DNA from 3 places in the Comamonas aquatilis genome. Region 3 is predicted to be linked to each of the others. Evidence: riboswitches for the same ligand, from Rfam matches in the RefSeq annotation. Region 3 holds a riboswitch; each other region holds the start of a gene.
The links. A riboswitch is a leader RNA that binds a small molecule or an ion and turns the genes downstream of it on or off. The one in region 3 is predicted to bind cobalamin.
Positions count from the first base shown of each region.

Region 1: linked by a shared signal. The riboswitch ahead of ACNAZA_RS08220 (TonB-dependent receptor domain-containing protein) and the one ahead of cobO (cob(I)yrinic acid a,c-diamide adenosyltransferase) in region 3 are both predicted to bind cobalamin.
Region 2: linked by a shared signal. The riboswitch ahead of ACNAZA_RS14405 (TonB-dependent receptor) and the one ahead of cobO (cob(I)yrinic acid a,c-diamide adenosyltransferase) in region 3 are both predicted to bind cobalamin.

Region 1 is NZ_CBCSIW010000004.1:284,242-294,142, reverse strand. It holds gene ACNAZA_RS08220 (TonB-dependent receptor domain-containing protein) at 1-1,820, opposite strand, end outside; cobalamin riboswitch at 1,901-2,137, opposite strand; gene ACNAZA_RS08215 (DUF904 domain-containing protein) at 2,382-2,591, shown strand; gene ACNAZA_RS08210 (cell division protein ZapA) at 2,623-3,003, shown strand; gene asd (archaetidylserine decarboxylase) at 3,380-4,255, opposite strand; gene ACNAZA_RS08200 (HPP family protein) at 4,446-5,729, shown strand; gene infA (translation initiation factor IF-1) at 5,928-6,182, shown strand; tRNA gene ACNAZA_RS08190 (tRNA-Pro) at 6,257-6,333, shown strand; gene ACNAZA_RS08185 (IS30 family transposase) at 6,706-7,866, shown strand; tRNA gene ACNAZA_RS08180 (tRNA-His) at 8,469-8,544, opposite strand; tRNA gene ACNAZA_RS08175 (tRNA-His) at 8,691-8,766, opposite strand; gene ACNAZA_RS08170 (SurA N-terminal domain-containing protein) at 8,839-9,901, opposite strand, start outside.
Region 2 is NZ_CBCSIW010000012.1:25,406-35,306, reverse strand. It holds gene metG (methionine--tRNA ligase) at 107-2,254, shown strand; gene ACNAZA_RS14410 (hypothetical protein) at 2,368-2,583, shown strand; cobalamin riboswitch at 2,684-2,919, shown strand; gene ACNAZA_RS14405 (TonB-dependent receptor) at 3,066-5,225, shown strand; gene ACNAZA_RS14400 (ABC transporter substrate-binding protein) at 5,307-6,362, shown strand; gene ACNAZA_RS14395 (FecCD family ABC transporter permease) at 6,359-7,450, shown strand; gene ACNAZA_RS14390 (ABC transporter ATP-binding protein) at 7,447-8,223, shown strand; gene ACNAZA_RS14385 (c-type cytochrome) at 8,596-8,952, shown strand; gene ACNAZA_RS14380 (FCSD flavin-binding domain-containing protein) at 8,952-9,901, shown strand, end outside.
Region 3 is NZ_CBCSIW010000005.1:224,200-234,100, reverse strand. It holds gene cobN (cobaltochelatase subunit CobN) at 1-1,671, opposite strand, end outside; gene cobW (cobalamin biosynthesis protein CobW) at 1,671-2,747, opposite strand; gene ACNAZA_RS09500 (ABC transporter ATP-binding protein) at 2,802-3,587, opposite strand; gene ACNAZA_RS09495 (FecCD family ABC transporter permease) at 3,587-4,618, opposite strand; gene ACNAZA_RS09490 (ABC transporter substrate-binding protein) at 4,615-5,490, opposite strand; gene cobO (cob(I)yrinic acid a,c-diamide adenosyltransferase) at 5,490-6,116, opposite strand; cobalamin riboswitch at 6,241-6,453, opposite strand; gene ACNAZA_RS09480 (tripartite tricarboxylate transporter substrate binding protein) at 6,618-7,607, opposite strand; gene ACNAZA_RS09475 (electron transfer flavoprotein subunit alpha/FixB family protein) at 7,758-8,690, opposite strand; gene ACNAZA_RS09470 (electron transfer flavoprotein subunit beta/FixA family protein) at 8,843-9,592, opposite strand; gene ACNAZA_RS09465 (CaiB/BaiF CoA transferase family protein) at 9,676-9,901, opposite strand, start outside.

The DNA.
Region 1 (9,901 bases), on a different contig from region 3:
GCCACCAGACTCCAGTTGCGTGTCAGCTCCTTTTGCGCCGTCAGATGCCACAAGGTGTAGCCGCCCAGCTCAAACTTGTTGGCCGCATCGTCAAAGCGCTTTCCCGATGTCTGCATCTGGGCACCCAGCCTCCAGCCCGCCACCAAGGTGTCGGCCGAAAGGCTGGCATGGCGCTTGGAGCGACGTGCCAGCTGCAAGTCCTTGTCCGTATCGCGCGGATTCTGGAAGTCCACCGAGCCCTGCAGATTCACCACGCCCACGCGGGTGGTGGCAGCCAGGGTAATGCCTTTATAGCGGGCATTGGCCACGTTGGCATAGCAGCCGCCGAACTGACCGTTATTGCCCGGGCATGCACCGGTGTTGCTCACATAGTTGATGAGATTGGAGAGATTGTTGCGATAGGCCGTGGCCGAGAAACTATTGCTGCCCTTCCCCCATTTCAGGCCCAGCTCCACATTGCGTCCCTTCTCGGGCTGCAGCGAGGAATCGCCATACATGCTGAAGCGCTGATACAGCGTGGGTGCGCGGAAAGCCGTGCCCGCCGATGCCGTGGCTCGCCAGTTCGGCATGAACTCATAGCCATAGGCGGCACTGCCCGTGGTGTTGCCGCCAAACTCGCTATCGCGATCATGGCGTGCATTGAGTTGCAGCGTGTGCTTGCCGGCACGCAGACCGTAGCCCAGAGCCAGGGCGTTTTGCGAACGCGTGCGGTCGATATTGCCGTTGACCAAGCTGTCCTCACGACGCTCCAACGCCGCAGTCAGGGTGGAGGCGCCCAGCTTCCATTCGTTCTGGAACAGATAGTTGTGCAAGCGCGTGTCGGTTTCATAGACCGAGGGCTTGGTAGCGTAGTAATCGCGCGACTGTGTGTATTGCAAACGGGTGCTGTAAACATCGCTCCACTTGGCTTGCCAGTTCAGGCCCAGGGTTTGCATCTTGTTGATGCTGCGATCATCGGCAATAGGAGCACTCTTTGATATGGTCGCGTCATAACCGGAATTGACGTAACTCTCCAGCGCTGTGGCCTCCACGCGCTGGTTGGGCGAGATCTGGTAGCCAATGCGGGCATTGAAGGCATTGTTGCGATAGCCGTCCGCATCTGGATTGAAGCCCGCCGAGGTTTTGGCGTTAAAGCCGTTGCTGCTGGCATGCGATGCACCCAGGCTGTAATCCCAACCATTGAGGCCGCCGCTGATGCCGGTCTGTGCCGTCACCGTGCCGCGGCTGCCCCAGCCCAGGCCGATATAAGGCTTGGGCTTGCCCTCGCCCCGCTTGGTGAAAATCTGCACCACGCCGCCAATCGCATCCGAACCATAGACGGCAGCCGCCGGGCCACGCAACACTTCAATGCGCTCAATGGACTCGAGTGGAATGTTCTGCCAGGAAGCGCCGCCGGTCGATTGGGAATCGACGCGCACGCCGTCGATATAGACCGCCGTAAAACGGGTCTCGGCTCCGCGCAAATAAACGCTGGTGGAGGCACCAGGGCCGCCGTTGCGCACCATCTCGATACCGGGCAGGCGCGAGAGTACATCGGCCACGCCAGCCGCACCACTGGTTTCGATGGTCTCGCGGTCCACGATGGACATATCCGCCACCAGATCGGACAGCGGCTGTTCGATACGGTTGGCAGTCACCACCGTCTCGGCCATGGCTGCGGTATCGGCCAAGGCGATTTGCTGAGCCAGCACAGGCGCAGACAACATGCAGCTGATGGCAGCAGCCACCAGGGAAGGACGGTGAAAAATGGAAGCCGTGCTGGCGTGCACGTGCGAGGCCACGGATGCAGTCTTGCATCGGGGTTGGTGTTGCGAACTCATGGGAAGCGACAAAACAATAGATACCCGGCGCCAACCTCCCCGTTGGCAATTGGGAAAAAGACGTGCCCACAGCTGAAGGCAGACAATCCACATCGTTGGCCGGTATCCGGGCTAAGCGAAACGTCCTTTTGCGAGCCTTCCCAGCACGCGCAGCGCCAGTGGCAAAGATGAAAAGGAGATGCCATGCATCTATTCGCTGACCGTTGCGGGGGCAGCGCAGGCACGGATCGCACCGCTTTGCGGCTTCACCTCCCTGCTTCCCGTTGAACTGGGGTCGCAGAAAAGCAACTCCGAGCACCAACAGCGGCGCATTCTAATTAGTTTTGACTGCACGGCCTCCTTCAATCAGAGTACCCCGTTGACGATTATTTACTATATAAATGAATTTGGCGCTTTATGCACCTGTGTTGCACGCTACGATTTTGGTAGAGGAAAATCTCCAACCGAAAAGCCATGCGCGCGTGTTTCAGGTGTACTTAGCTTGCATCCGCCTTTCATGCACAAAGTCTCTCGGATTTCTGCACTTATTTACGGACCGCAAGACCTACAATGGCCGAGTCTATGATCCCCCAGACTTCTCTTGACCTCATTGCCGAGCGGGTAGAACGTTTAATGGTGCGCCACGAAGAACTTCAGCGCACCAACACCCTGCTGACCGAGCAAGTTGCCGCCCTGACCCAAGAGCGCGACTCTCTGCGCCTGCGCCTGCAAGCTGCACGCGCACGTGTGGACGCGCTGATCGAACGCCTGCCCGCCAACCAGGGCGAGTGATTCCCCAGACATTGCCACCAGACGCCCGCCCATGAAGCAGATCGAAGTGCAAATTTTGCAGCAAAGCTACATGCTGACCTGCCCCGAAGGTCAGCAAGAGCGCGTGCTGGAAGCCGTGCGTCGCGTGGATGAGGCCATGACCGGCATCCGCGACAGCGGCAAGGTACGTTCTCGCGAGCGTGTAGCTGTACTGGCTGCACTCAATATGGCTTTCGATGTGCTGGACCGCGACGCCCAACAGACATCCCAACAAACACATATGAGCGGTGCCGCAGCTGAAACGCAGGCCGCGACCCAGACCGAACAGCTCAATCAGGAACAGCAGGCTGAACAACAGCGCCAACTGGAACTGGCCGAGCAGCTGGTGCTCAAGCTCGATAAAGCTTTAGAAGACGATGCAAGGCTTTTGTGAAAGCCCGCAATCCTTGCGACAAATGCATCGCTTCGTGGCAAACGCAGTATCAATCGAAGTAAAATAACTCCTGTCTGCAGACCTGTCGGACTTTATATTTCCTTGAACCAATGCTCAATGAGCTCGGGCTTGGTAAATTTCCTGATGAGCGTGATCGTCTCGCGTCAGATGAACCCAACGTCAGGCTGCCCTCGCCCCCCTGAACCCCCGGTTCAGGATGACGGTCCGGTGGAGTTTGCAGACACCTTATTCCTGTGCAACCTGCTATTTCAGGCTGCACTTTCTGGGCTAGCAACACGCAGCCATCTCTTGAACCCAAAAAGCCGTTGAAGCTTGAAGCATCAACGGCTTTTTCGTTTATGGGCAATGCAAGTGATCAGGCGATGGCAGATTGAATCTTTGCCTGTGCATCTGCCATGACCTGGCCCAAACGCACCGGGCCCGCCGGCTGCCATGCGGGGTTGAACTGCAAACCCGCACTTTGCGGCCACAGCAAGACCACGGTGGAGCCCAGCAGAAAGCGCCCCATCTCCTCGCCTTGGGCCAAATGAATGGCTTGCTCGCCGGTGTAATCCCAGCTCTTTAGATGTCCCGTGCGCGGTGGGTTGACCACGCCATGCCAGACCGTGGCCATGCTGCCCACAATGGTCGCACCTACCAGCACCAGCACCATGGGGCCGTGCGCGGTATCGAACACACAGACCACACGCTCATTGCGCGCAAACAGTCCGGGCACTCCGCGCGCCGTGGCGGGGTTGACCGAGAACAGCTCGCCAGGCACGTAAATCATGCGCTTGAGCTGGCCGGCGCAAGGCATGTGGATGCGGTGGTAATCCTTGGGGCTGAGGTAGATCGTGGCAAAGCTGCCGTTGTCGAACTGGCGCGCCAGCGCTGTATCGCCACCCACCAGCGCCGTGGCACTGTATTGATGACCTTTGGCCTGAAAAATCTGCTCGCCCTCGATGGGGCCGAACTGGCTGATGGCACCATCTACAGGGCAAATCCAGTCAGCCTGGGCCAGAGGCCGTGCGCCAACTTTGAGTTCGCGCGTGAAAAATTCGTTGAAGGTGGCATAGGCCGCAGGGTCGGGATTGGCGGCTTCGCCCATGTCCACACCGTAACGGGCAATAAAGCGGCGAATGACGGATGTGGTCAAGCCACCGGCCTGCGCCTGGGCCAAACGACCCATGAGAGCGGTCAGCGCCTGCTTGGGCAACAGATATTGGGAAAGTACGGCGAGTCGTTCAGACACAGTGGATTTTTGCTATCAAAGTTATAGAGATCGAAGCTGGATTCTAGCCAAGCCACGGCCTGCTGTATTCGGTGTACTCCCCATCGCCTCAAACAGCAGATCGTGAGCTACTGCCAAATCCCCAAACCAGCCGAATGCCAGCACCAGGCGCACAATGAGCCGCTGATGCCATCAACATGCACGCCTGCCCATGCCTGATTCATCGCAGCAGCCCACCCGCTCCGCACCTGCAACCCCGGAGGTACCGCCCTCCATAACCGACACACCCTCGCTAAAACCGGCCTCTCCGGCGGCCCGAAATCCTGCACCCGCCGAGCCCCTGCTGACCGAGCACATGGCACCGGCGCTGCTGTGGCTGCGCAATTTCCTGCCCTCTCCTGTGGGCACCAATGCGGCAGAAGGTCTGCGCATGGCCGTGGGCGTGGCCCTGGGCCTGCTAATCACGGCATTGATCAGCCGTTGGTGGGACGGCCATGACAATGCGGTGTGGATTGTCTCTTCCATGGGTGCTACTGCCGTACTCGTCTTCGGCATGCCTGCCAGCCCGCTTGCCCAGCCCTGGCCCGTGTTGGCGGGATCGCTGCTTTGCATGCTGGTAGGCACACTGAGCGAGCACTTTGTTCCCGACGAAGCCCTGGCTCTGGCCCTGGCCGTAGGCCTTTCCGTCACCTTGATGGTGCCGCTGCGCTGTCTGCATCCACCGGCCGTGGGGCTGGCCTCTTTTGTGGTCCTGGAGCATGCACCGGGCATGGGAATGCTGTTGTTTCCCACTCTGTTCAACATCGTGGTGCTGCTGGCTTGCGCCGTGGCCTATGCCCTGGTCACCGGCAAGCGCTACCCTCATCCCCAGCATAGTCACCGCAAACAGCCCGGTGGCAGCCACTTCACTGATGCCGACCTTAACGCAGCACTGGCGCACTACAACCAGGTGCTGGACATCAGCCGTGCCGACCTGGAAGGACTGCTGCACCTGGCCGGCCGCGCTGCATTCCAGCGCACCTTGGGAGATTTGCGCTGCGCAGACATCATGAGCCAGCCCGTGTTTGCGGTGCAAGCCAGTGCTACGCTCAAAGAGGCCTGGGCGTTGATGCATGAGCACCGTATCAAGGCACTGCCGGTGGTCAATGAGCAACAGCAAGTCATAGGCATCATCTCCAACGCCGATTTTGTGCGCAATGCCAGCCAGGAGGTGCCGGATACCCAAAGCCTGGGCCAGCGCCTCAAATCACTGGTCATGGGCAAGTCCAGACACCAGGATGCAAAGAGCGTGCAAGACCTCATGGCGCACACAGTACAGACGGCCTACGCCACGCAGCGGGTCATGGAACTGGTGCCTCTGTTCTCATCCGCTGGGCATCACCATCTGCCGGTGGTCGATGCAAAGGACAGGCTTGTGGGCATCATCACCCAGACCGATTTGATCCGTGTCCTGGCCGCTACGGTCAGCCCTGGCGAATCGCAGGACCAATCCTGAGAAGCTACAATCAGCAGGTTTAGGTGTACGCTAAGTCTGCGTCCCTGTATTGAGAAATAACGGCTTTTTGTTCAGTCTGCGCGTGGCGCGCAGCACATCCACCACGCGCCTTGTGGGCTTGGCATCTTGCAAGCCAGACCTTTGACCGTGGCCCTAACGAACAAGTGCCTCAACCGATTTATCCAAGAGATTGAAATCATGGCCAAAGAAGAATTGATTGAAATGCAAGGTTCCGTGACGGAAGTCTTGCCCGACTCCCGCTTTCGCGTGACCCTGGAAAATGGTCATCAGCTGATCGCCTACACCGGTGGCAAGATGCGCAAGCACCACATCCGCATTCTGGCGGGCGATAAAGTGTCGCTGGAGATGTCGCCCTACGATCTGACCAAGGGCCGTATCACCTTCCGTCACTTGGCCAACCGCGGCCCAGGTCCTTCGGGCGGCTCACGCTAAGCCCTTTCAGCCTCTTCATGAAAAAGTCGGTGATTTCAAAATCGAGTCGTTTTTTACGATTACAATAGAGGCTACGGAGCGTAGCGCAGCCTGGTAGCGCATCTGCTTTGGGAGCAGAGGGTCGCGAGTTCGAATCCCGCCGCTCCGACCAAACGACAAGGCCTTGGATTGGAAAATCCAAGGCCTTTTGTCCGTCTGTCTACACGCCTGTTTGCACATCGTCCCAACTCACGCGCGCCGATGCAGTTCAACATCACATCAGTAAATATATAAGCGCTCGGGCGGCAAGCGCCAAGGCATAGCCGTAGATACGCACAGCACAAACATCTTGCTTGCCGACCCCAAGCATCTTGCCTGTTGATCACGATCCAGACAGTTGCGAGCACCAGCCTCTCACCAGCACCTCACTTTTCATAACGCTTTTCGCGATGCTCTGCCTGCCGTTTTCATCTACCCTTGCGCGGCGGATTCAACCGGTCTATGCAACACACTAACGACCGCTTAGGCGACAGGAGTGTTGCAAATGAAGCAGCGACCCAGAATCTACTATTCCGATAGTCAGAAAGCTCTGATGTGGGTGCGCTGGAAGCAAGGCTGGACGTTGCAGGAGATCGGCAAGCTCTTTGACCGCGCCCACTCTTCGATCCATCGAATCCTGACCGAGACAGGTGGAATCTGTCCAGTCCAACGATCACGGGCCACAACCACATTGACACTGGCCAAACGAGAAGAGATCTCGCGAGCCATCGTGGCGGGGGCCTCGATTCGGGCCATCGCTGCACGACTGGGACGAGCACCATCGACAATCAGCCGGGAGATCAAGCGCAATGGTGGGCACCACAGCTACCGGGCGAACCAGGCAGATACAGCTGCGTGGGGCCGAGCGAGGCGCCCCAAGTGCTGCAAACTTGTTGCGAACCGTGCATTGGCCCAAACCGTGGCCCACAAGTTACGGATGCTGTGGTCACCGGAGCAGATTGCTGGTTGGCTCAAGCAGACTTATCCTTGTGACGAGGGGCACCACGTGTCACACGAGACTATCTACCGCAGTCTGTTCATTCAAGCGCGTGGCGCCTTGAAGAAGGAACTGTTGGAACACCTCAGACGTACTCGCGGAATGCGCCGCTCACGGCACTACACGCAGAAGACGGCAATCCATGGCCAGATCGCTGATGCAGTCACGATCCGTGAACGTCCGGCGTGCGTTGAAGACCGAGCAGTGCCCGGGCATTGGGAAGGCGATCTGATCTTTGGCAGTGGCAACAGCCAGATTGCGACGTTGGTCGGGCGTCAAACGCGCTACGTGATGTTGGTGAAGCTCGATGGAAAAGACACGCAGACGGTCGTCAACGCGCTCATCAAGCATGCCCGCAAGCTGCCACAGGAGCTCTACCAATCTCTGACCTGGGACCGGGGCACCGAGATGCATGCCCACAAGCAATTCACCTTGGCCACGGACATCCAGGTCTACTTATGCGACCCGCAAAGCCCATGGCAGCGTGGAAATAACGAGAACACGAATGGGTTGCTCAGGCAGTACATACCCAAGGGCATGAACCTGTCAGGGCTGTCACAGCATCAACTCAACGCGATAGCGAGACAATTGAATGAGAGGCCACGCAAGACGCTCGGCTTCCATACACCCGCTGATATGTTCAGCGCATGTGTTGCATCGACCGGTTGAATCCACAGCCAGCTGCTGACATTCGACACCTCTTTAGCTTACTGGCTGTGCAGGTTCAGGCGGCAGCTTGATTGGCGGCGTGCTCAATGGCGGATCAATGGGAACAGGCCTAGTTGGTTTGGCTGGCGTGTCAGGTTGATCAGGACTCGGAACCGGCGGAATATTCGGTGCATCAGGAGATGCAGGGAAATCAAGACGCATAAAGAGCCTCCTTTGAACACCATGTTCGCAGCGCACGAGCCGAATGAGGTAAGCAAGCACGTTATTGAACAAGTGCCGGTAACCGCGCTGTACGAAAACAACCCGCCCACAATAGGAAAACAAGCTTCGATACGTGGTCACCGCATGATGTATCGACATCACAAAAAAGACAATGCAACCTCAAGCATATACGTCTACAAATATGACTTGCAGATGCAGCCACCAAGGCAAGACAGATCGAGTGCCGGATTCTGTCCGCATTGTTTTTCACAGCACCTGAGCGGCACTGAAGATCGACGTCGGATTGCAACAATGGCTACATTGCACGAATCAAAAATTCGATAGATAAATCTGAAGCAAAAAAAGCCTGACTTCACTAAAAGTCAGGCTTTTTATAAAACTGGGGTGGCTGATGGGGCTCGAACCCACGACAACAGGAATCACAATCCTGGACTCTACCAACTGAGCTACAGCCACCGTAGAAGCATCTATTCTACTTCAGAAAATTTACCTTATTGAGAAACAAGGAACAATTTTTGTCATTCTCTACATTTTTCAAATCAACGCTTGAAGCACTAGCTTGAAAAATAAAAGCGCCTCATTTGCATAAGGCACTTTAAATTTGGGGTGGCTGATGGGGCTCGAACCCACGACAACAGGAATCACAATCCTGGACTCTACCAACTGAGCTACAGCCACCGTAGAAGCATCTATTGTACTTCAGAAAAAAGGCCGAAAATCAAAAACCGGCCTTATTTTCCCTTCACGCAATCAAGGGCGAGGCGCCTTGATCTGCACCTTGAATTCCTTCTTCAGGAATTCGTAGTAGGCCATTACCTCCGCCATGGAAGACCACTGCGAGAACTGCACTTTCTGCTGCTCCAGCAGCTGAGGCTCGGCCGTCGGGCGTTCGACAATACGATTGACCTTGACTACCGCATAACCATCACTACCCAGGTCCACACCTTCCCATGCAGGCAAGGCATTGGTGGGTGCACGCAGTGCGGCATCCAGCACTTCACGCGGCAGATTCTGAGGCTGATCGCGACCCACAACCACAGCGGCTGCCAGCTGGGCAGACTCGGGCTTTGCCTTCCATTCAGCCAGCTTGGCCTTGCCCTCTTCCTTGGCCAGCTCGGCAGCCTTTTGCGCCACAAACAATTGCTTGAGCTTGTCGGTCACTTCAGCCATGGGCAAAGTGCGTGCAGCCGAGTACTTGACCACGCGGCCAGCCACCAAGGAGTTGGAACCCAGCTCCACTGCATCAGTGTTGCGCTTGTTTTCCAGCGAATCGGTAGAGAACAAAGCCTCCAGGAAACGCGCATTGCTCAGCGGGCCTTGAGCACCGACAGCAGGCTTGCGCGTCACATGGTCAGCCTTTTGAATCGTCAGCTTGAACTTGTCAGCCACAGGCTGCAGGCTATCGGATTGCTCATACACCGCATTGGAGAAAGCGTCAGCAATTTCAGCAAACTTGCGCTGCGCCTGCTGCTGCTTGAGTTCAGCTTCCAGCTTGGGACGCATTTCCTCGAACGAAGCGACCTTGGGCGCCTTGATGCCGGTCAGCTCGATGATGTGGTAGCCGAAATCCGACTCGATCACATCGCTGATCTCACCTTGCTTCATGCCGTAGACGGCCTCTTCAAAAGGCTTGACCATGGCACCTCGGCCAAAGTAACCGAGGTCACCGCCGTTGGCAGCAGAGCCTGGATCTTGCGAGTTGGCCTTGGCCAAGTCGGCAAAGCTCTTTGGATTGGCACGCAGCTTGGCCAGTAACTCTTCGGCCTTGGCCTTGGATTTTTCGCGCTCTGCAGCAGGTGCATCCTTGGCAGCA
Region 2 (9,901 bases), on a different contig from region 3:
ATTAAATAGCAATCGATCCAACCGGCGAGTCACACCAAGACCCGCTGCCGCGCCCCGGTGCCAAGGCCTCCTAAAATGGCAGGCTCTCTGTGAAAGCTGTTCCCTCATGACCGCACGCAAACTCTTCGTTACCACCGCCCTGCCGTACGCCAACGGCAACTTCCACATCGGCCACATCATGGAATACATCCAGGCCGACACCTGGGTGCGTGCGCAGCGAATGCAGGGCAATGCGGTCAACTTCGTCGGTGCCGACGATGCCCACGGCGCGCCCATCATGATTGCCGCCGAAAAAGCCGGCAAGACACCCCAGCAGTTCGTGGCCGACATTGCCGCCGGCCGCAAGCAGTACCTCGACGGTTTTCATATCGCCTTCGACAACTGGAGCAATACCGACAGCCCGGAAAACCACGAGCTGTCCAAGCAGATTTACCGCGACCTCAAGGCCGCCGGTTTCATCGAAACCCGCACCATCGAACAGTTCTTCGACCCCGAAAAGAACATGTTCCTGCCCGACCGTTTCATCAAGGGCGAGTGCCCGCGCTGCCACGCCAAGGACCAGTACGGTGACAACTGCGAAGTCTGCAGCTCGGTCTATGCGCCCACTGATCTGATCAACCCCTTCTCGGCCCTGTCGGGTGCCAAGCCCGTGCTCAAGAGCTCGGAGCATTTCTTCTTCAAGCTCTCGGACCCGCGCTGCGTGGAGTTCCTGACCGAGTGGACCCAGGACGGCAAGCATGTGCAGCCCGAAGTGGCCGCCAAGATCAAGGAATGGTTTGGCGTGCGCACCAACCCCGATGGCACGACCAGCGAAGGCCTGGGTGACTGGGACATCTCGCGCGATGCGCCTTACTTCGGCATCGAGATTCCCGATGCGCCGGGCAAGTACTTCTATGTCTGGCTGGATGCGCCCGTGGGCTATCTGGCATCGCTCAAGGAATTGCTGACCCGCCGTGGCGAGAACTTTGACGCCTATATGGCCGACCCCGATCTGGAGCAGTACCACTTCATCGGCAAGGACATCATCACCTTCCACACGCTGTTCTGGCCGGCCATGCTGAAGTTCAGCGGCCGCAAGACGCCGACCAAGATCTGCGTGCACGGCTTCATGACCGTGAACAACGGCGAAAAGATGAGCAAGAGCCGCGGTACGGGCTTGGATCCGCTCAAGTATCTGTCGCTGCAAATGAACCCCGAGTGGCTACGCTACTACCTGGGCGCCAAGCTCAACGGCAAGAACGAAGATATCGACTTCAACCCCGAAGACTTCATGCTGCGCGTCAACTCCGATCTGATCGGCAAGTACGTGAACATCGCTTCGCGCGCCGCCGGTTTCCTCACCAAGCGTTTTGGCGGCAAGCTGACCCAGATCAGCGAAGACGGCCAGACCCTGCTGGCGGCGCTGCGCGAACAGCAGACAGCCATCGTCGCCGCCTACGAGGCCCGCGACACGGCCCGCGCCGCGCGCGAGATCATGCTGCTGTGCGATCGCGTCAACAGCTATGTGGACGCCAACAAGCCCTGGGAGCTGGCCAAGAAGGAAGGCATGGAAGCGCGCCTGCACGATGTGTGCACGACCTGCATCGAAGCCTTCCGCATCCTGACCATTTATCTGCAGCCCATTTTGCCCAGCGTGGCCGCCGAAGTGTCCAACTTCCTGATCGTGCCGCCCGAAAGCTTTGGCGATGTGGCCAAGCCTCTGGGAGAAGGCCACCAGATCGGCGAGTACAAGCATTTGATGCAGCGCGTCGACCCCAAGCAGCTGGAAGCGCTGTTTGAAGCTCCCGCAGGTCAGGCCGCTCCTGCTGCCGCTCCGGCAAAGGCCGAGAAAAAGGCGGCCAAGAAGGCCGAACCCGTGATCGACCCCAACGCCCCGGGCGGCGAGCCGCTGGCCGAAACCATCAGCATCGACGACTTTGCCAAAGTCGATCTGCGCATTGCCAAGATTCTCGAATGCAAGAGCGTGGAAGGCTCGACCAAGCTGCTGCAACTGACGCTGGATGTGGGCGAAAAGGACGAGAACGGCCAGCCCAAAACCCGCAATGTGTTCAGCGGCATCAGCAGCATGTACAACCCCGAGCAGCTGCAAGGCAAGCTGACCGTGATGGTGGCCAATCTGGCCCCGCGCAAGATGAAGTTCGGCCTGTCCGAAGGCATGGTACTGGCCGCCAGCCATGCCGACGAAAAGGCAAACCCCGGCATCTATGTGCTGGAACCTTTCCCTGGTGCCGCTCCCGGCATGCGGATTCACTGATGCCATCCCCCCTGAGGCGCTTTGCGCCTTCCCCCAAGGGGGACGACACCTTCGCCGCGAGGCGGCGGGGCCGCCTTAGGCTCTGGCTCGGTGTCTCCTCGCTGGGGCGTGCTTTGTCGAGCTCCTGCAGGCCATGGCTTGCAGGGGCTTTTTTATGCCTGCTATCCCTGTCTGGCTGCGCCGTGGTGGCCGTGGCGGGCACGGCCGTAAGCATCACAGCAGGGGCTGTGGGCCTGGCCGCCGATGCGGCGATTGGCACGGTCAAAATCGTGGGCAAAGGCGTGGGCAAGGCTGCAGACGCCGCGCTGGACGACGAACCTGCCGATTGAATGACGGCGAGCGCAGCTGCGTATAGCCACAAGGCCAACACGTTATACTGCGCCCGTTTTGAAGCGGGTTGACCGGCTGGCCATGCATGGCCGCTGCCAGCCCTTCATTGCGACAACAGGTGCCCAGGCTTAGGCCACGGGTTCAACGGGAACAGGGTGAAAATCCCTGGCTGCCCCCGCAACGGTCAGCAGATAAACCATTTCCACGCCCCCAGGGGCAAACCACTGATGTCCTACGTGGCCTCCCAGCGAGGTGCGCGGCGACATTGGGAAGGTGAAATGGCAGGCATCACGCCATCTGCGAGCCCGGATACCGGCCTGTTGAGCACCGTGCCCCTGGGGAAGCCCCCGGCGTGCGGTATTTGCAACGACCGTCTGCGGGGAGCAGAAGTGGCTGCTTCCCTGCCCGGCGGTCAAAAAGCGCTGCAGCAAGGCCTGGGCATGTCACCTGCAGGCAGATGGTCAGCACTTTGTTGACCTCCATGAACCACCCTGACTTTGCAGCCAGAGCCCCTTCTCTCCATCCCATCGCTGCTGCGGCATTCCTGACCTGCCTGAGCGCGCTGTCCGCCACACCGGCCCTGGCCAGCGATGCCGACACGCCCGCGTCCGAAGCCGCCATCACCTTGCCCGCCGTCCATGTCACGGCATCGCCCGAAGGCGCACTGGGTCTGTCCCTGCCTTCCACCTCCGGCAGCCGGACCGGCATTGCCACACTCGACCTTCCTGCCAGCCTGGACCATGTGAACAGCGATACCTGGCAGGAGCGCGGCGACTCGCGCATGGCCGACATCATCGGCCGCACCGTGGGCATGACGCCGCTGTCGGCCACCAGCTACAACAGCCTGTCCTTCAGCACGCGCGGCTTCACCGGCACCAACTCCGTGGGCATTGCCGAGGACGGCGTGCGCCTGGGCGTGGCCTCGTCGACCACACCCTACCCCGCCAACAGCTGGGGCTATGAGCGGGTGGAAGTGCTGCGGGGACCAGCTTCCATCGTCTATGGCTCGGGTACCGTGGGAGCCACGGCCAATGTGGTGCGCAAGCAGCCCACGCGCGAGACGGTGCGCGAGGTACTGCTCGGTGCCGGCTCGCATGGTTCGGCCAAGCTGGGCCTGGGCATGGGTGGCGCACTCAGCGAGACCCTGAGCTACCGGGTGGACGCCTATGGTCACTACACCAACGGCGAGCACGATATGAGCCGCGCCAGCGGCGGCAAGCTGATGAGCACGCTGCGCTGGCAACCCACGGCCGCGCTGCGCGTGGAGCTGCTGGCCGATGTCAGCGACGAAAAGCCCGCCCGCTACTTCGGCACGCCCACCTTGAACGGCGCCATCGTGCCCGAGCTGCTGGGCCGCAACTTCAACACCGACGACAGCACCATCCGCATCAAGGACAAGCGCGTGCGCGCCCGGGCGCAGTACCAGATCAACGATGAGCTGAGCGTGAGCAACGAGCTCTATCACTTCAAGGCCGACCGCTACTGGCGCAATATCGAGGCCTACCGCTACAACCCGGCGGCCCAGACCATCACCCGCAGCGACTATATCGAGCTGACACACGATCTGGAGCAGGCCGGCAACCGCCTGGAATCCAAGCTCAAGGCCGGCGCCCACCAGCTGGTTGTGGGCTGGGAAGTGAGCCGAGCCAAATTCGGCTATGCCTCGTCCGGCTTTGACTACTCCACCACGATGCCCGTGAATGCCACCTATCACGGCTGGGACAACACCAGCGCCATGATCCCGCGCTTTACCACGGCAGCCACCACGCATGACTTCTACGCCGAAGACGCCTGGACGCTCAGCGAGCGCTGGCTGCTGCTGGCCGGCATACGCCGCGACCTGACGGACTTCAACAGGAACGACCTGATCGGAACCGGCTCGTTTGGCAAGAACTTGGGCGGCACCGCCTGGCGCCTGGGCCTGACGCACAAGCTCAATGCGCAGACCAGCTTGTACGGCCAGGTCTCCCAAGGCCATGACCCTGTCACCAATGTGCTGACGCTGAACCTGGCCAATCGCGATTACAAGCTGACCACGGCGCGCCAGATCGAAGTCGGCATGAAGCAGCAGTTCGGCCAAGGTCTGGGCGAGTGGACGGCGGCGGCCTACCGCATCGAGAAGAAAGACATCATCACCCGCGATCCGAACAACAGCCTGCTGTCGGTGCAAGGCGGCAAGCAGCATTCGCAAGGCCTGGAGCTGAGCACGGTGCTGCGCCTGTCGCCCAGCTGGCGCCTGGAAGGCAATTACGCCTTTGTCGATGCCAAATACGACCAGTTGATCGAAGCCGGCGGCGCTGACCGCTCCGGCAATCGCCCCAGCAACGTGGCGCGCAACACCGCCAATCTGTGGACCCACTACACCACCCACAGCAGCATCGGCCGCTGGCAGGCATCGCTGGGCGCGCGCGCCGTGGGCAGCCGCTTTGCCGACAACGCCAATACGGCCGTCAGCGGCGGCTACACCGTCTGGGATGCGGCTTTGAGCTGGCGCCCCCAGCCCGGCAGCACCTACCGCCTGACGGTGCGCAATCTCGGCGACAAGCTCTATACCTACTCGGCGGTGTCGAACGCCAGGGCTTCTCAGGCCTATCCGGGCGAGGGACGTCGTCTTGATCTGACGGCCGAATTCACGTTCTGAACGCAGTAGCAAAAGCCATAGCTAGCAGCGCATGAAATTCCTCAACTTCATGCATAAAACCCATTGAAAACGAGAATACACATGCGCTGTCAGCTTCCATTTTTGAAGAAGGTATTCCCCTCTCGCCTGACCCTCGCCACGGGCTTGGCCCTGGCCTGCGCTTTGCTTGCGGCCTGCTCGCAGCGGCAAGAGACGCCGCCGGACCAGGCGGCCGTCAGCGTGGCCCCGGTCACGGTGCCGGTCTGCGGCCAGCCCGTGAGCTATGACCGCGTGCCGCAGCGCGCTGTCACCCACGGCATCAACATTACCGAGATGTTTCTGGCACTGGGACTGGCCGACCGTCTGGTGGGCTATGGCGGCCTGCGCGACATCCAGCGCCTGCCGCCAGCCATGCAGGCGCAGCTGGCCCGGGTGCCCGATCTGTCTAACCAGAACATGAATCTGGAAACCCTGCTGAATGCCCAGCCGGACTTTGTCTTCAGCGGCTGGTCCTATGGTTTTCGCGATGGCCAGATCACTCCGCAGCAATTGCAGGAGCTGGGCATTGCCAGCTATGTGCTGACCGAGTCCTGCATACGCAAGGTCGCGCGTGAGCGCGTATCGCTGCAAGACACTTTCGACGACCTGCTCCATCTGGGCCGCATTTTCCGCATCGACGCACAGGCACAAGCCCTGGTGAACGGCCAGCGCGCCGAGCTGGAGCAGATCGCCCAGGCCTTGCAGGGCATGGCCAGACAGCCCTCGGTTTTCCTCTACGACAGCGGCACCGACATCCCGGTCACCGCAGGCCGCTATGCCATGCCCCACGCCATGATCGAAGCGGCCGGCGGCCGCAACATCTTTGCGGACCTGCCCAGCAGTTGGACGCGGGGCAACTGGGAGGACGTGATCGAGCGCAATCCGGACTGGATTGTCATCGTGAACAACGACAGACCCACACCCGATGGCAAAAAGCAGTTTCTGCTGAACAAGCCCGAGCTGGCCCACCTCACCGCCATACGCGAACGCAACTTCGTGCTGCTGGACTTTGCCGCAGCCACCCCCGGCCCCCGCAATGTGGCCGGCGTGCGCACGCTGGCCCACAGTCTGCACCCCGAACGAGTGGCGGCTCCCGAGCCCGATACAAGCCTGAGATGAGCCACTATTCCTCCCACCATCTGGCATTTCAGCTACAGCGCCGCCACCTGGCCTGGTGGCTGGCCGCCTTGCTGCTGCTGCTGGCCCTGAGCCTGACGCTGGCCATCACGCTGGGCCCGGTGCGCATCGCGCCGCTGCATGCCTGGCAGATCACGGCTCACGAAATCGGCCTGCAGCTGGGGCTGGACATGGCGCCCGGCACCTGGAGCCATTCCCAGCACCAGATCGTCTGGCGCATCCGCATGCCGCGCGTGCTGCTGGCGGCCCTGGCCGGGGCCGGCCTGGCGCTGGTGGGCGTGGCCATGCAGGCCATGGTGCGCAACCCCTTGGCCGACCCCTATCTGCTGGGCGTGTCCTCCGGTGCCACGGTAGGCGCGGTCACGGTGCTGGCCTCCGGCGCGCTGGCTTTTGCGGGCGAGCTGGCCCTGCCCATGGGCGCCTTCAGCGGCGCCCTGGCCGCCTGCGTGGCGGTATATGTGCTGGCCCATGCCGGAGGGCGTTTGCTGGCGTCACGCCTGATTCTGGGCGGTGTGGCCATTGCCTACTGCCTGGGCGGCGTGACCAGCCTCATGGTGCTGACCTCCGATCAGCGCGAGCTGGCCAACTCGGTGCTGGCCTGGACGCTGGGCAGCCTGGCCGGCACCCGCTGGGACGAGCTGGGCCTGCCTGCCGCCCTGCTGCTGCTGGGCATGGCTTTGCTGCTGGTGCAAGCCCGTGCGCTCAATGCCTTGCTCGCCGGCGAGGAAACCTCGGCCACGCTGGGCGTGGACACCACGCGCATACGGCGCTGGCTGTTCGTACTGGTCTCGTTGATCACCGGCGTGCTGGTGGCGCTCACCGGGCCCATAGGTTTTGTCGGCCTGATGGTGCCGCACATCACGCGCATGCTGGTAGGTGCGGAGCACCGGCGCGTGCTGCCGGTCTCGGCCCTGGTGGGCGCGATTTTTCTGGTCTGGGTAGATGTGCTGTCGCGCATCAGCTTTGCACCGGCGGAAGTGCCCGTGGGCGTCATCACCTCCCTGGTCGGCGGCCCCTTCTTCATCTGGATGCTGTGCCGCAAAAGCAGCATGCAAAGGCTGCTGCCATGAGCACACTGCACGCGCAAAACCTTCACTGGCAGGTTGCTGCCGCCCATATCGTGCAGGACATCAGCCTGCATGTGGCGCAGGGAGAGCTGGTGGGTCTGCTAGGCCCCAACGGCAGCGGAAAATCCACGCTGCTGCGCATGATCTACCGCACGCTGCGGCCCCACAGCGGCTGCGTGCTGCTGGACGAGCACAACGTCTGGCGCGGCAGCGCGCGCGACAACGCCAGAGTCATGGCCGTTCTGGCCCAGGAAAGCAGCAGCGAGTTCGACCTCAGCGTGCGCGACATGGTGTTGATGGGGCGCACGCCGCACCAGTCGCCGTTTGCACGCGATAGCGACGAAGACTTCCGCATCGTGGCCCAGGCGCTGGAGCGCATGCAGGCCCATACGCTGTCCGAGCGCATGTTCAGCACCCTGTCCGGCGGCGAGAAGCAGCGCGTGCTCATGGCCCGCGCCCTGGCCCAGCAAGCGCCGTTTTTGGTGCTGGACGAACCTACCAACCACCTGGATGTGCGCCACCAGTTCGAGCTGATGAACCTGATCCGCGGTCTGGGCCTGACCACCCTGGCCGCCCTGCACGAACTGCCGCTGGCCGCCCACTATTGCGACCGGCTGTATCTGCTGAAAAACGGACGGCTGGCGGCCCAGGGCACGCCCGCCGAAGTGCTGACCGCCGACACCATCGCCCAGGTCTACGGCGTGCGCGCCCTGGTACACACCAACCCGCGCACCGGCAAGCCGCTGATCGAATACCTGCCTGACGAGCTTCTCTGACGTCCGCGCCTCATCTGCACACAAAACGCCTTCAATCCCTTATTTCAAAAGCATCAAAAGCTATAAAATAAAGAGCATTTGACACTTTAATCAGGGCAGCTTTCCGCTGTTTTTGGCAAAGCCAAGCACAGCGGGCGCGCATAACTAAATAACCAGGAACTTCCTGTTACATCACCCGGGTATTGGCGGGTGAGACAGCGCACGGCTTCCTAGAATCCCTTTCACCACCAGCTTGGCTTGTGTCGGGTCGCGGTCCATCAAAGCACACATAACAAGGACCGCCAGCGCAAGCGATATAGCTTTTCATCACCCTGCGATGGATGAGCACGGCAGCGCGTTGCGCGTTAAGCCGTGGATTTAACGGGAGGCTCCATGCTCTTGAACCCCTTGAACCACCTTCTTGCCCCGGCAAGCCGCGCGCTCTGCTTGGGCGCTGCCATCACGGCCTGTGTTGCGACAACCAGCGTCGCTGCCGCTCCGGCTGCGCTGCGCGCCCAAGATGTTGCCGTGCTGGCCGCCAGCTGCGCCAACTGCCACGGACCGGACGGCCGCTCCACCGGCGGCATTCCCAGCCTGCGCGGCGTGGGCGAAGCCCATCTGCTGCAACGCCTGCAGGCCTTCAAGGCCGGCACGGCCAAGGACGCAACCGTGATGACACGTCTGGCCAAGGGCTACGACGACGAACAAATCAAGGCGCTGGCCCAGTGGTTCAGCAAGGAAGCTCAATGATGCAGATCAATCGTCGACACATTCTGGGCGGCGCCGCCGCCGGTGCAGCGGCTCTGACCCTGCCCTCCATCGTGCGCGCCCAGGCCGCCTCGGCCCATGTGGTGGTGGTGGGCGGCGGCTTTGGCGGCGCCACGGCCGCACGCTATCTGCGCCAGTTTGCGCCGCAGATCAAGGTGACCCTGGTCGAGCCTGCCGAGCGCTTTTATACCTGCCCCTTCTCCAACCTCTATCTGGCCGGTTTGCGCAGCTGGGACAGCATAGGCCACAGCTACGACGGCCTGCGCAAAGCTGGCGTGAACGTGGTGCAAGCCAGCGCCGAGGCCGTGGACGGCGCAGCGCGCAAGGTCAAGCTCTCCAACGGTCAGACGCTGAGCTACGACAAGCTGGTGCTGTCGCCCGGTATTGATATGCGCTGGAATGCGCTGGAAGGCTATGACGAGGCCGCAGCCCAGCTGGCTCCCCATGCCTGGAAGGCCGGCGCGCAGACCCAGTTGCTCAAGAAGCAACTGGAGGCCATGCCCGATGGCGGCAAGTTTGTAATGGTGATTCCCGCCAACCCCTTCCGCTGCCCGCCCGGCCCCTACGAGCGCGCCGCCATGGTGGCCCACTATTTCAAGCAGCACAAACCCAAGAGCAAGATCCTGCTGCTGGACGACAAGGATGCGTTCTCCAAACAAGCCCTGTTTCTTCAAGGCTACAAGGCCCTGTATGGCGACATGATCGAGTGGGTCAAGCAGTCGGACGACGGCAAGGTGGGCCGCGTGGATGCCAAACAGCGGGAAGTGGAAACCACGTTCGGCACCCGGCACCAGGCCGACGTGCTGAACGTGATTCCGCCGCAGAAAGCCGGTTTCATTGCCGACCGCGCCGGCGTCACCGATGCCAGCGGCTGGGTTCCCGTCAAGGCCGAGAGCTTTGAATCCAGACAGGTGCCCAACATCTATGTGCT
Region 3 (9,901 bases):
CATGGCATCGGCAGCCCAGGCCGTGCGCAGCCAATGGTAGAAAGCCAGGTAGTAATGCGGCGGCACCAGATCGGGATCGTGGTAGCTGGCCATGGCATCGAGCTGGTAGCCACGGGCCGGCTGTATGCCTACAAACACCTGGCCCAGACGCAGTCCGGCAATCATGAAGCGGCCGTTGCGCAGCATGGGGTCTTGGCTGGGCTCGCCCCAGCGCTGCTCAATGGCTTGCCGGTTCGCCTCGGGCAAGGTATCAAAGAATTGCTGGTAGCTCGCCAGGTCCAGGCTTTGCCAGGCGGGCCGCAGCTGCCAGGAGTCGGGGTCGTTGGTGATGCCGTGCTGCAGCGTCTGCATCAGTGCATCCCCATCGGGGGGCAAGCCATCCAGCGTATAGCCCTGGCGCTCTAGCTCCTGCAATATCTGTATGACGGAAGCCGGCGTATCCAGCCCCACACCGTTGCCAATGCGCCCTTCCTTGGTCGGGTAGTTGGCCAGGATCAGCGCCAGCCGCTTGTCCGCATTGGGCTTGGACCGCAAAGCGCACCAGCGCCTGGCCAGCTCAACCACAAAAGCCATGCGCTCCGCATGCGCCTGGTACTGCACCACGTCCGACTGCGTCAGCTCGCTGCGGTGCGATAGGCCTTTGAAGCTGATGGCGCGCGTGATGATGCGCCCGTCCACCTCTGGCATGGCCACATGCATGGCGATATCGCGGGGCTGCAAGCCGTGCGCATCGTTGAGCCAGCTTTGTTCGTTGCCGCCAGACAGGATCAGCTGCAGCACCGGAATGTCGCCGGCCAGCGCATGATCGCCAGGCGTCTCCAGCGATGACTGGGAAAATGCCGTGGTGTTGAGAATCAGCGCCACCTGGTGCTCGGCGCACAAGGCGTGCAGCATGCGCAAGCAGTCCGCATCCTTGAGCGACAGCAGGGCCAGCGGCAGCGGGTTCAGGCCTTGCTTGAGCAGTTGCTCGCACAAGGCATCGAACACGCGCGTATTGCCGGACTGCAGATGGGCGCGGTAGAACACCACCAGCACCACGGGAGCGCCTGCATGCCATTGCATCTTCCCGGCTTGCTGCCAGGCCTCAGCCGAAGCGCTGGTCAGCTCGGGGTGATACACCGACACCGGCGGCAAAGGCCTGGGCGGCAGCGCCTGCTGCGGGCCCTCCAGAAACGCGTGCCACAGATAGCCAAACAGCTCGCGCGCATTGGCCGCACCGCCTTCGCGCAGATAGCGCCACAGCGTGCGGCACTGCTCCATGCTGGCCGTGCTTTTTTGCAGCAGATTCAGATCTTCGGTGGTGTCGCCGGAGAACATGACCAGCGCAATGCGATGGCGGCGGCAGATGTCGCGGATGCGGTCCGTGCCATAAGGCCAGTAGCTCTCGCCTCCCAGGTGATCGATCACGATCACCCTGGCGTGCTGCAAGACCTCGTCCACATAAAGATCCACCGAAGCCGGCTGGCGCAAATGCATCAGATTGGCAAGGCGAACACTGGGCATCTGCTCGCCGTCCACGCCCGATTGCAGCTGCGCATAGGCGTCGGCCAACAGCGCCAAGGTGGTGTCGGCCGCACTCAGAATCACGATCTGGCCGGGCGTCTGCTCCATGCTGGCAACAAAGGCTTCGTCATCCACAAAGCCACCGGGTTGAACGGCAAGCAGGTGCATCAGAGCACTCCGGCCATCTGAGCGTTCAGCTCGGTGCGGATGTCGTTTTCATCCAGGTCGTGGCCTATGAAAACCAGATAGGTCTGACGCTCTTCATCGGCACGCCACAGGCGATCGAAATAGCTGTCGAAGCGCTTGCCCACGCCGTGCACCACCAGGCGCATGGGTTTGCCGGGCAGAGCCACAAAACCCTTGATGCGATACACCGTGTGCTTGGCTACGATTTGCTCCATGGCTTCGAGCAAGGCCTCGCGCTCGACTTCGGGCAGCTTGATGACGATGGAGTCAAACTCATCGTGATCGTGTTCATCATGGTCATGCGCGTCCTCATGATCGTGGTGGCCCTTGCGTTGTTCGATGGTCTCTTCCGAAGCGCTGGACAGGCCCAGCACCACGCCCAGATCGATGCGGCCATGGTCGGCCGCCACGATCTTGACCTGGGCAGGAATCTCTTCACGCACAATGGCTTCCACCCTGACGCGGTCCTGCGCACTGGCTTGATCCAGCTTGCTCAGCACCACCAGATCGGCGGAAATGAGTTGATCTTCAAACAGTTCGTGCAGTGGCGACTCGTGGTCCAGATTGGGGTCCAGCTTGCGCTGCGCATCCACGGCCGCCGGATTGGCAGCAAACTGGCCGGCCGCAGTGGCGGGCACATCCACCACGGTGATCACGGCATCGACGGTGCAGGCATTCTTGATCTCGGGCCAGTTGAAGGCCTGGACCAGGGGCTTGGGCAAGGCCAGACCGCTGGTCTCGATCAGGATGTGATCAATCTCGTCACGGCGCTCTATCAGCTGGCGCATCACGGGGTAGAACTCTTCCTGCACCGTGCAGCACAGGCAGCCATTGGCCAGTTCATACAGCTGGCCACCCTGCTCGACACCATCGTCGTCGCAGCCAATGCCGCAGCTGCGCAAAATATCGCCGTCAATGCCCAGCTCGCCAAATTCATTGACGATCACGGCAATGCGGCGGCCGTTGGCATTCTCCAGAATATGGCGCAGCAACGTGGTTTTGCCGCTGCCCAAAAAGCCGGTCACGATGGTGGCGGGGATTTTCTTGCTGCTGTTCATAGCTCTACTCCAAAAAACTAAGTTCTCACAAATGCCGCTGTTGCGCAGCGGCGCTCAGGTGCTGGGCCTGCAGCTCCAGGGCACGACATAGCCCTGGCTCTCGTGCTCGCCATGCATGGCCTGTACCTGGTAGACCTGTTGCAGATGTGCGGGCGTCAAGACTTTGCGCGGCTCGCCGCAGGCCGTGATCCGGCCTTGATTGAGCAAAAGCACACGGTTGCAAAAGCGGCTGGCCAAGGTCAGGTCGTGCAAGACCACCACCACGGCGCTACCGGCATTGCACTGGGCGCGCAGCAGCTCCATCACACTGAGCTGGTGATAGGGATCCAGCGCCGCCACGGGTTCGTCGGCCAGCAACAGAGGCGCCTGCACGGCCAATGCCCGGGCCAGACGCGCCCGGGCGCGCTCTCCGCCCGAGAGCTGATCCAGATTGCGCTGCTGCATGCCGCTCAGGTGCATGGCATCCAGCGCTCCGTCAACCGCCTGAGCATCCTCTTGCGTCTGAGAGTTTCTGGCCCAGCCGCGCTGGTGCGGCAAACGCCCCAGTGCCACAAAATCGCGCACCTTGAGCGGCCAGACCACTTGGTCACCTTGCGCCAGATAGGCAATGCGCCTGGCTCGCTGGGCGGCGGAAAGCCGCTCCAAGTCCTCGCCGTCCAGACGTACCGTTCCCTGGTGGGGCAAGAGCTGGGCCATGGCCCGCAAAGCCGTGCTCTTGCCCGCGCCATTGGGGCCTATCAGCGCAAACAGCTCACCGGCGCGAACCTCAAACGAGAGTCCATGCACGCAATCCCTGCCGGCAAGACCCACGCGCAAAGAATCCACGGATAACACTTGCATCAGCGTGTCCTCCAGCGCTCGCGCAGCACCAGATACAGAAAAAAGGGCGCGCCCATCAAGGCCGTCACCACGCCCAGCATCAGCTCAACACGACCGCTGAGCAGGCGCAGCGCAATGTCGGCAGCCAGCAGCAAGGCGGCGCCGCCCAAGGCGCTGGGCAGCATCAGGCGCGAAGGCTTGTAGCCCACGGCAGAGCGAAACAGATGCGGCACGACCAGGCCAATAAAACCAATCGTGCCCGTGACGGCCACGCTGGCCCCCACGCAAAGCGCCGTACCCACGATGATCTGGGCCCGCAGCCGGGGCAGATTCACTCCCACGCTGCGCGCTTCGTCCTCGCCCAGCGTCAAGGCATCCAGCTGGCGGGCACTGAAGGCCAACAAAGCCAGGCCCAGCGCGATGAAAGGCAGGCACAGGCGCAACTCGTCAAAGCTGCGATCGGCCAGCGAGCCCATCAACCACAGCACGATGTCCTGCATGTCGGTGGGCGTAGGCGCCAGATTGATGGCCAGCGATGTCAGCGCAGCCGTCAGCGAAGAGAGCGCAACGCCGGCCAGAATCAAGGTCAGATTGCTGGCCCCCTGGCTGGCAATACGGTAGAGCACCAGGGTAGACAGACCGGCAGCTCCCATGGCGACCACGGGCAGCAACCAAGCATTCCAGTGCCATAGACCGAAATAAATGCACAAAACAGCGCCCAGGCCGGCGCTGGAGCTGACCCCCAGCAAACCGGGCTCGGCCAAAGGGTTGCGCAACAGACCTTGCAGTGCCGCGCCCGCCGTGCCCAGCGACATGCCGACCACGATGGCCAGCAACACACGCGGCAGCCGCACCTGCTCCAGAATGGCGCGGTGACGCAGCGCCAGCTCCGTGGCTTCTTGCGGCTGCGACACGGCACTCCACCAATCTGCAACACCGACGGAGACCGAACCTATGCCCAGCGACACGGCAGCCAAAGCCGTCAAAGCCAAAAGCAAGACCAGATTCAGCGCCCAGGCCTGCTGGCGAAAATCTTGCTGCTTGGCGCTCATACCGGAGCACCTTTGGCGGCTGCGGCGCTCAGGCCCAAAGCATCCAGCTGGGCTGCAACGGCTTCAGCGGCTTCAATCAGCTGCCAGTTGCTGCAGCCCCAATCGTTTTCGGTAAGCGTGACCACGGGGATGCGCGACAGCAGAGCCTTCATTTGCGGATGACGGCTCAAGGCAGATTTGGCATATGCGGTGTCGTTGACCATTGAGGGCGTGATGAACACATCGGGCGGGTTCATCAAGATGCGCTCCATATCAAGGCGCCCCCAGCCTTTGAGGCCCAAGACCGTGGCGTGGTTGCGCAAGCCGGCTGCCGTCAGCACCGCATCGACATGGGTTTGCGTGCCGGCACTTCCGCCATTGGGGCGCAGATACAGAGCGTTCAACGGGCGTGAGCTGGCCTGCAGCTTTGCCAGGCGCGCCTGCACGTTCTGCACCAGTTCCTTGGCCGCGGCGTCGCGCCCTATGGCCTTGCCCATCTTGAGCGTGCTGTCCAGGATCGCCTGCCAGTCCGTAGGAAACGGCACCGTGACGATGCGCACGCCATACTGCTTGAGCAGCTCCTGCTGGTGCCTGGCATTCCAGCGCCGCGAAGCCAGCACCACATCAGGCTTGAGGTGTAGAACATCTTCGGCAGAAGCCTCATTGGCGGCAAACTGACGCGCCTTGGCGACCATGGAAAAGCGCTTCGCATCCTGGCTCTGACGCGACAGGGAAATGATTTGCGCAGGATCGGCCAGACTCAGGGCCAGAACATCGGCACAGATATTGGTGGACATCAGACGCGGCCCGGCCAACTGAGCCCGGGCCAATTGAGCCCAGGCGGGCGCCATGCAGGTCGCAGCCATCAGCGCAGCAAGCAGCAGACTGCGCATCAGTAATCCACCCCGGGCTGTGCCTTGACACCTTGGCGGAACGCATGTTTGACATCGGCGATCTCGCTGACCGTGTCGGCCAGCGCATAAAGCTCCTGCGGCGCATCGCGTCCGGTGATCACCACGCTCATGCCTGCAGGGCGCGCGGCAATGGCCGCGACCACCTGCTCGACCTTCAGGTAACGGTACTTGAGCATGAAGCTCAGCTCATCGAGTACCACCAGGCTCAACTGGTCATCTCCAAGCATGCGCAGAGCTTGCTGCCAGGCCAGGTCTGCAGCCTGTTTGTCACGGCTCCAGTCCGTGCTGTTCCAGGTGCAGCCCGTTGCCATGGCGTGATAGTCCACAGGCGCCGGTGCGCCCTGTCCCATCCAGCCTAGCTGATGCAAAAAAGTGATCTCGCCCGAGGTATGGGTGCCGGTGATGAACTGCACCAGGCCGGTACGCATGCCGTGACCCAGGGCGCGGTACAACATGCCGAAAGCGGAGGTTGACTTGCCTTTGCCAGGCCCAGTCACAAGCAGCACAATGCCGCGCTCATCAGACGAGCGGGCAATGGCAGCGTGCACGCTGGCTTTTTTCTGCAGCATGCTTTGCGCATGTGCGTGAATGAACTGTTCGTCCATGCTCTCCCCGAGCGAAATGGCGATAAAACCCATTCCCAAGGGAGAACGACAGCCGGGAAAAGCGATGCCGCGCAGCAATGCTGCAGACACACCATGACCCGCTAACAACCACACCCCGTGGAACAAGACCGAGAACGAACAGGTCGGTATTCTGGCTCACCGTCATCCAGCACACACACCTTCCCGGGTTCCAAGACCCAGTGGTATCAACGTGTGGCTGTCAGGTTTACAGCAGCGGGGGCTGCGCCGGAATGGTCGAAGGCAACTTCAACGCACCGGACTTCCCGTTTCAACTGGCCTCAAGCAAGGCCAAGTCTCCTGATCGCAAGTTATCAATTATAGAAGTGTCCTCGATGTGTTTCGAGTTCATTTCTTCAATCGCCGAATATGGCCCGACCGGCCGCCAGCCAGACGCGTCTGAAACGATGCGCCCGGCCTAGCGGCGGCAAGCAGGCCCTTGGTAGCGCACAAGAAACCGCTTGGCGCTACCGCCAAACTCAATCAGTCCAGGCTGACCTTGGCCTCGCGCACGACCTTGCCCCATTTGCTGGTTTCCGCCGCAATAAAGGCATTGCACTCTTCTGGCGTTCCGCCTTCGGCAAAGGTCCCCATACTGGCTTCCATACGGGTGCGGATTTCCTCGCTGCGCACGATACGCGCCACTTCCTTGGACATACGCTGAATGATGTCCTTGGGCACGCCAGCAGGTGCCAGCATGGCGGCCCAGGTACTGCCCACCAGACCGGGAATGCCCTGCTCGGCAAACGTGGGCACATCCGGCAATATCGGCAAGCGTTTTTCGCTGGCCACGCCAATCAGCCGGATGCGACCGGCCTTGGCTGGCTGGATCAGATTGGGAGGCGGATCGAGAAACAGCGGAATCTGTCCGCCCATGAGATCGGCCAGCGCTGGCGATGCGCCCTTGTAAGGCACATGCACCATGTCGGTCTTGGTCAATAGGCGCATCAACTCCGAAGTCAGGTGTGCGGCAGAGCCCGCACCCGACGAACCAAAACTGACCTTACCGGGATGAGTCTTGGCATAGGAAATCAACTCGGCCGTCGTCTTGAATGGCGCATTGGCAGCCACAGCCGCCACCAGCGGCGATATGCCCATCAGCGACACGCCCGTCAAATCTTTGGGGCTGTAAGGCAGCTTGGCATAAAGCGATGGATTGGCCGAATAGGCGGCAATGACGACGCCGAAGGTATAGCCATCGGGCGCAGCCTTGGCCAGCTGGTCAACACCGATGATGCTGTTGGCACCTGGCTTATTTTCCACAATGATGGGCTGACCCAGAGCCTTTTGCAGGCCCACTTGCAGCAGGCGCGCCATCTGGTCGGTAAAGCCGCCGGCGGTATAGGGCACGATGATGCGAATCGGCTTGTTCGGCCAGGCGCCGCCAGCCCAGGTCGGGCTGGCAAGCGCTGCAGCTGCCGTGCCGGCCGTGGTGGCCTGCAGAAACGCGCGTCTTGAAAATGCGTTGGACATATGTCTCCTTGGGTGTGTAACAAGCTCCCGGAGCATGCCGTGGGTAGGCTGCGCCAGAAACTTGCAGAGATCGGGGCAATGGCACGGGTGCGACCGATCTGGTCCGCCCCATCTTTTTTCAAGACACTGGCTCTTGCCCGCAAAAATACCTTACTTGGCGTTGACCAGTTCCGGCACTGCCGTGAACAGATCGGCCTCCAGGCCGTAGTCGGCCACCGAGAAGATCGGGGCTTCGGGGTCCTTGTTGATCGCCACGATCACCTTGGAGTCCTTCATGCCGGCCAAGTGCTGGATGGCGCCCGAGATGCCGCAGGCGATATACAGCTGAGGCGCGACGATCTTGCCGGTCTGGCCCACTTGCAGGTCATTGGGGGCATAGCCCGCATCGACGGCAGCACGGCTGGCACCGATGGCGGCGCCGAGCTTGTCGGCCAGGGGCGACATGACTTCGGTGAACTTCTCGGCCGAGCCCAGAGCGCGACCGCCGGAGACGATGATCTTGGCAGCCGTCAGTTCTGGACGTTCGCTCTTGGTGACTTCGCGGCCCACAAAAGCGCTCTTGCCGGAGTCAGCTGCAGCAGCCACGGTTTCCACAGCAGCAGAACCACCGGTGGCCGCAGCAGCGTCAAAGCCGGTGGTGCGCACGGTGATGACCTTGACGGCATCGCTGGACTGCACGGTGGCAATGGCGTTGCCGGCGTAGATGGGACGCTCGAAGGTGTCGGGCGCATCGACCTTGGTGATGTCGCTGATCTGGGCTACGTCCAGCTTGGCGGCCACGCGGGGGGCCACGTTCTTGCCGGCAGCTGTCGAGGGGAACAGGATGTGGCTGTAGCTCGATGCGATGGCCAGCACCTGGGCGGCCACGTTCTCTGCCAGGCCGTCCTTGAGGCTGGCGCCATCGGCGTGGATGACCTTGGAGACACCGGCGATCTGGGCAGCAGCAGCTGCTGCCGCGGCGGCGTTGTCACCGGCGACCAACACGTGCACATCACCGCCGCAGGCTGCGGCGGCAGTCACGGTGTTCAGGGTCGCTGGCTTGATCGAAGCGTTGTCGTGTTCTGCAATAACGAGAGCAGTCATTTCAGTCGTCTTTCTCTTGAATGTTTCAGGGTGCCCACATCAGCTGTGACCGATGCGTCTGGCGCGGGCAAGGTGCGGGACACCGAGGAAGGGCCGCCCCGACCCGAAGGTGTCGTCCCCCTCGGGGGAAGACGCGAAGCGGCTCAGGGGGTTCAAATGACCTTCGCTTCGTTCTTCAACTTGTCGACCAGAGCGGCCACATCGGCCACCTTGACACCGGCACCGCGCTTGGCGGGCTCGGCCACCTTCAGGGTCTTGAGGCGAGGAGCCACGTCCACACCCAGGTCTTCAGGCTTGAAGGTGTCGAGCTGCTTTTTCTTGGCCTTCATGATGTTGGGCAAGGTGACGTAGCGGGGCTCGTTCAGGCGCAGGTCGGTGGTGATGACGGCGGGAGTGGACAGAGACAGAGTCTCCAGACCACCGTCGACTTCACGGCTGACGCTGACCTTGTCGCCAGCAACTTCCACCTTGGAGGCGAAAGTGGCCTGGGGCAGGTCAGCCAGTGCTGCCAGCATCTGGCCGGTCTGGTTGTTGTCGCCATCAATGGCTTGCTTGCCCAGGATCACCAGACCGGGCTGCTCCTTGTCCACCAGCGCCTTGAGCAGCTTGGCCACGGCCAGGGGCTGCAGTTCGACATCGGTTTCCACCAGGATGGCACGGTCGGCACCGATGGCCAGGGCCGTGCGCAGGGTTTCCTGGCACTGGGTCACACCACAGGAGACGGCGATGACTTCCGTCACCACGCCTTTTTCTTTGAGGCGCACGGCTTCTTCGACGGCGATTTCGTCAAAGGGGTTCATGCTCATCTTGACGTTGGCGATGTCTACACCCGTGCCGTCCGATTTGACGCGGACCTTGACGTTGTAGTCCACCACGCGCTTGACTGGAACCAGAATTTTCATAACAAGCTCTGTTTATTTGAAAGGGGCGAGAGGCAGGCAGCAGACACTCTCGGGTACCTGTTGCCTGACGAAAGAAAGCCGAATCAGGCGGTTGCAGCAGAAATCTCGGGCATGCTCAGCACGCCGCGCTGCTGCAAATCCTGCAGTTGCTCGTCACTCATGGCCAGCAACTGCTGCAACACTTCACGCGTGGCTTCACCCAGGACGGGCGGTGTGTGGCGAATGGGCAGCAACTGACCGTCCAGACGGTAAGGCGGCGAGAACACCCAGGTCTGCCCGGCCACGGGGTGAGGCATGGGGTGCAACATA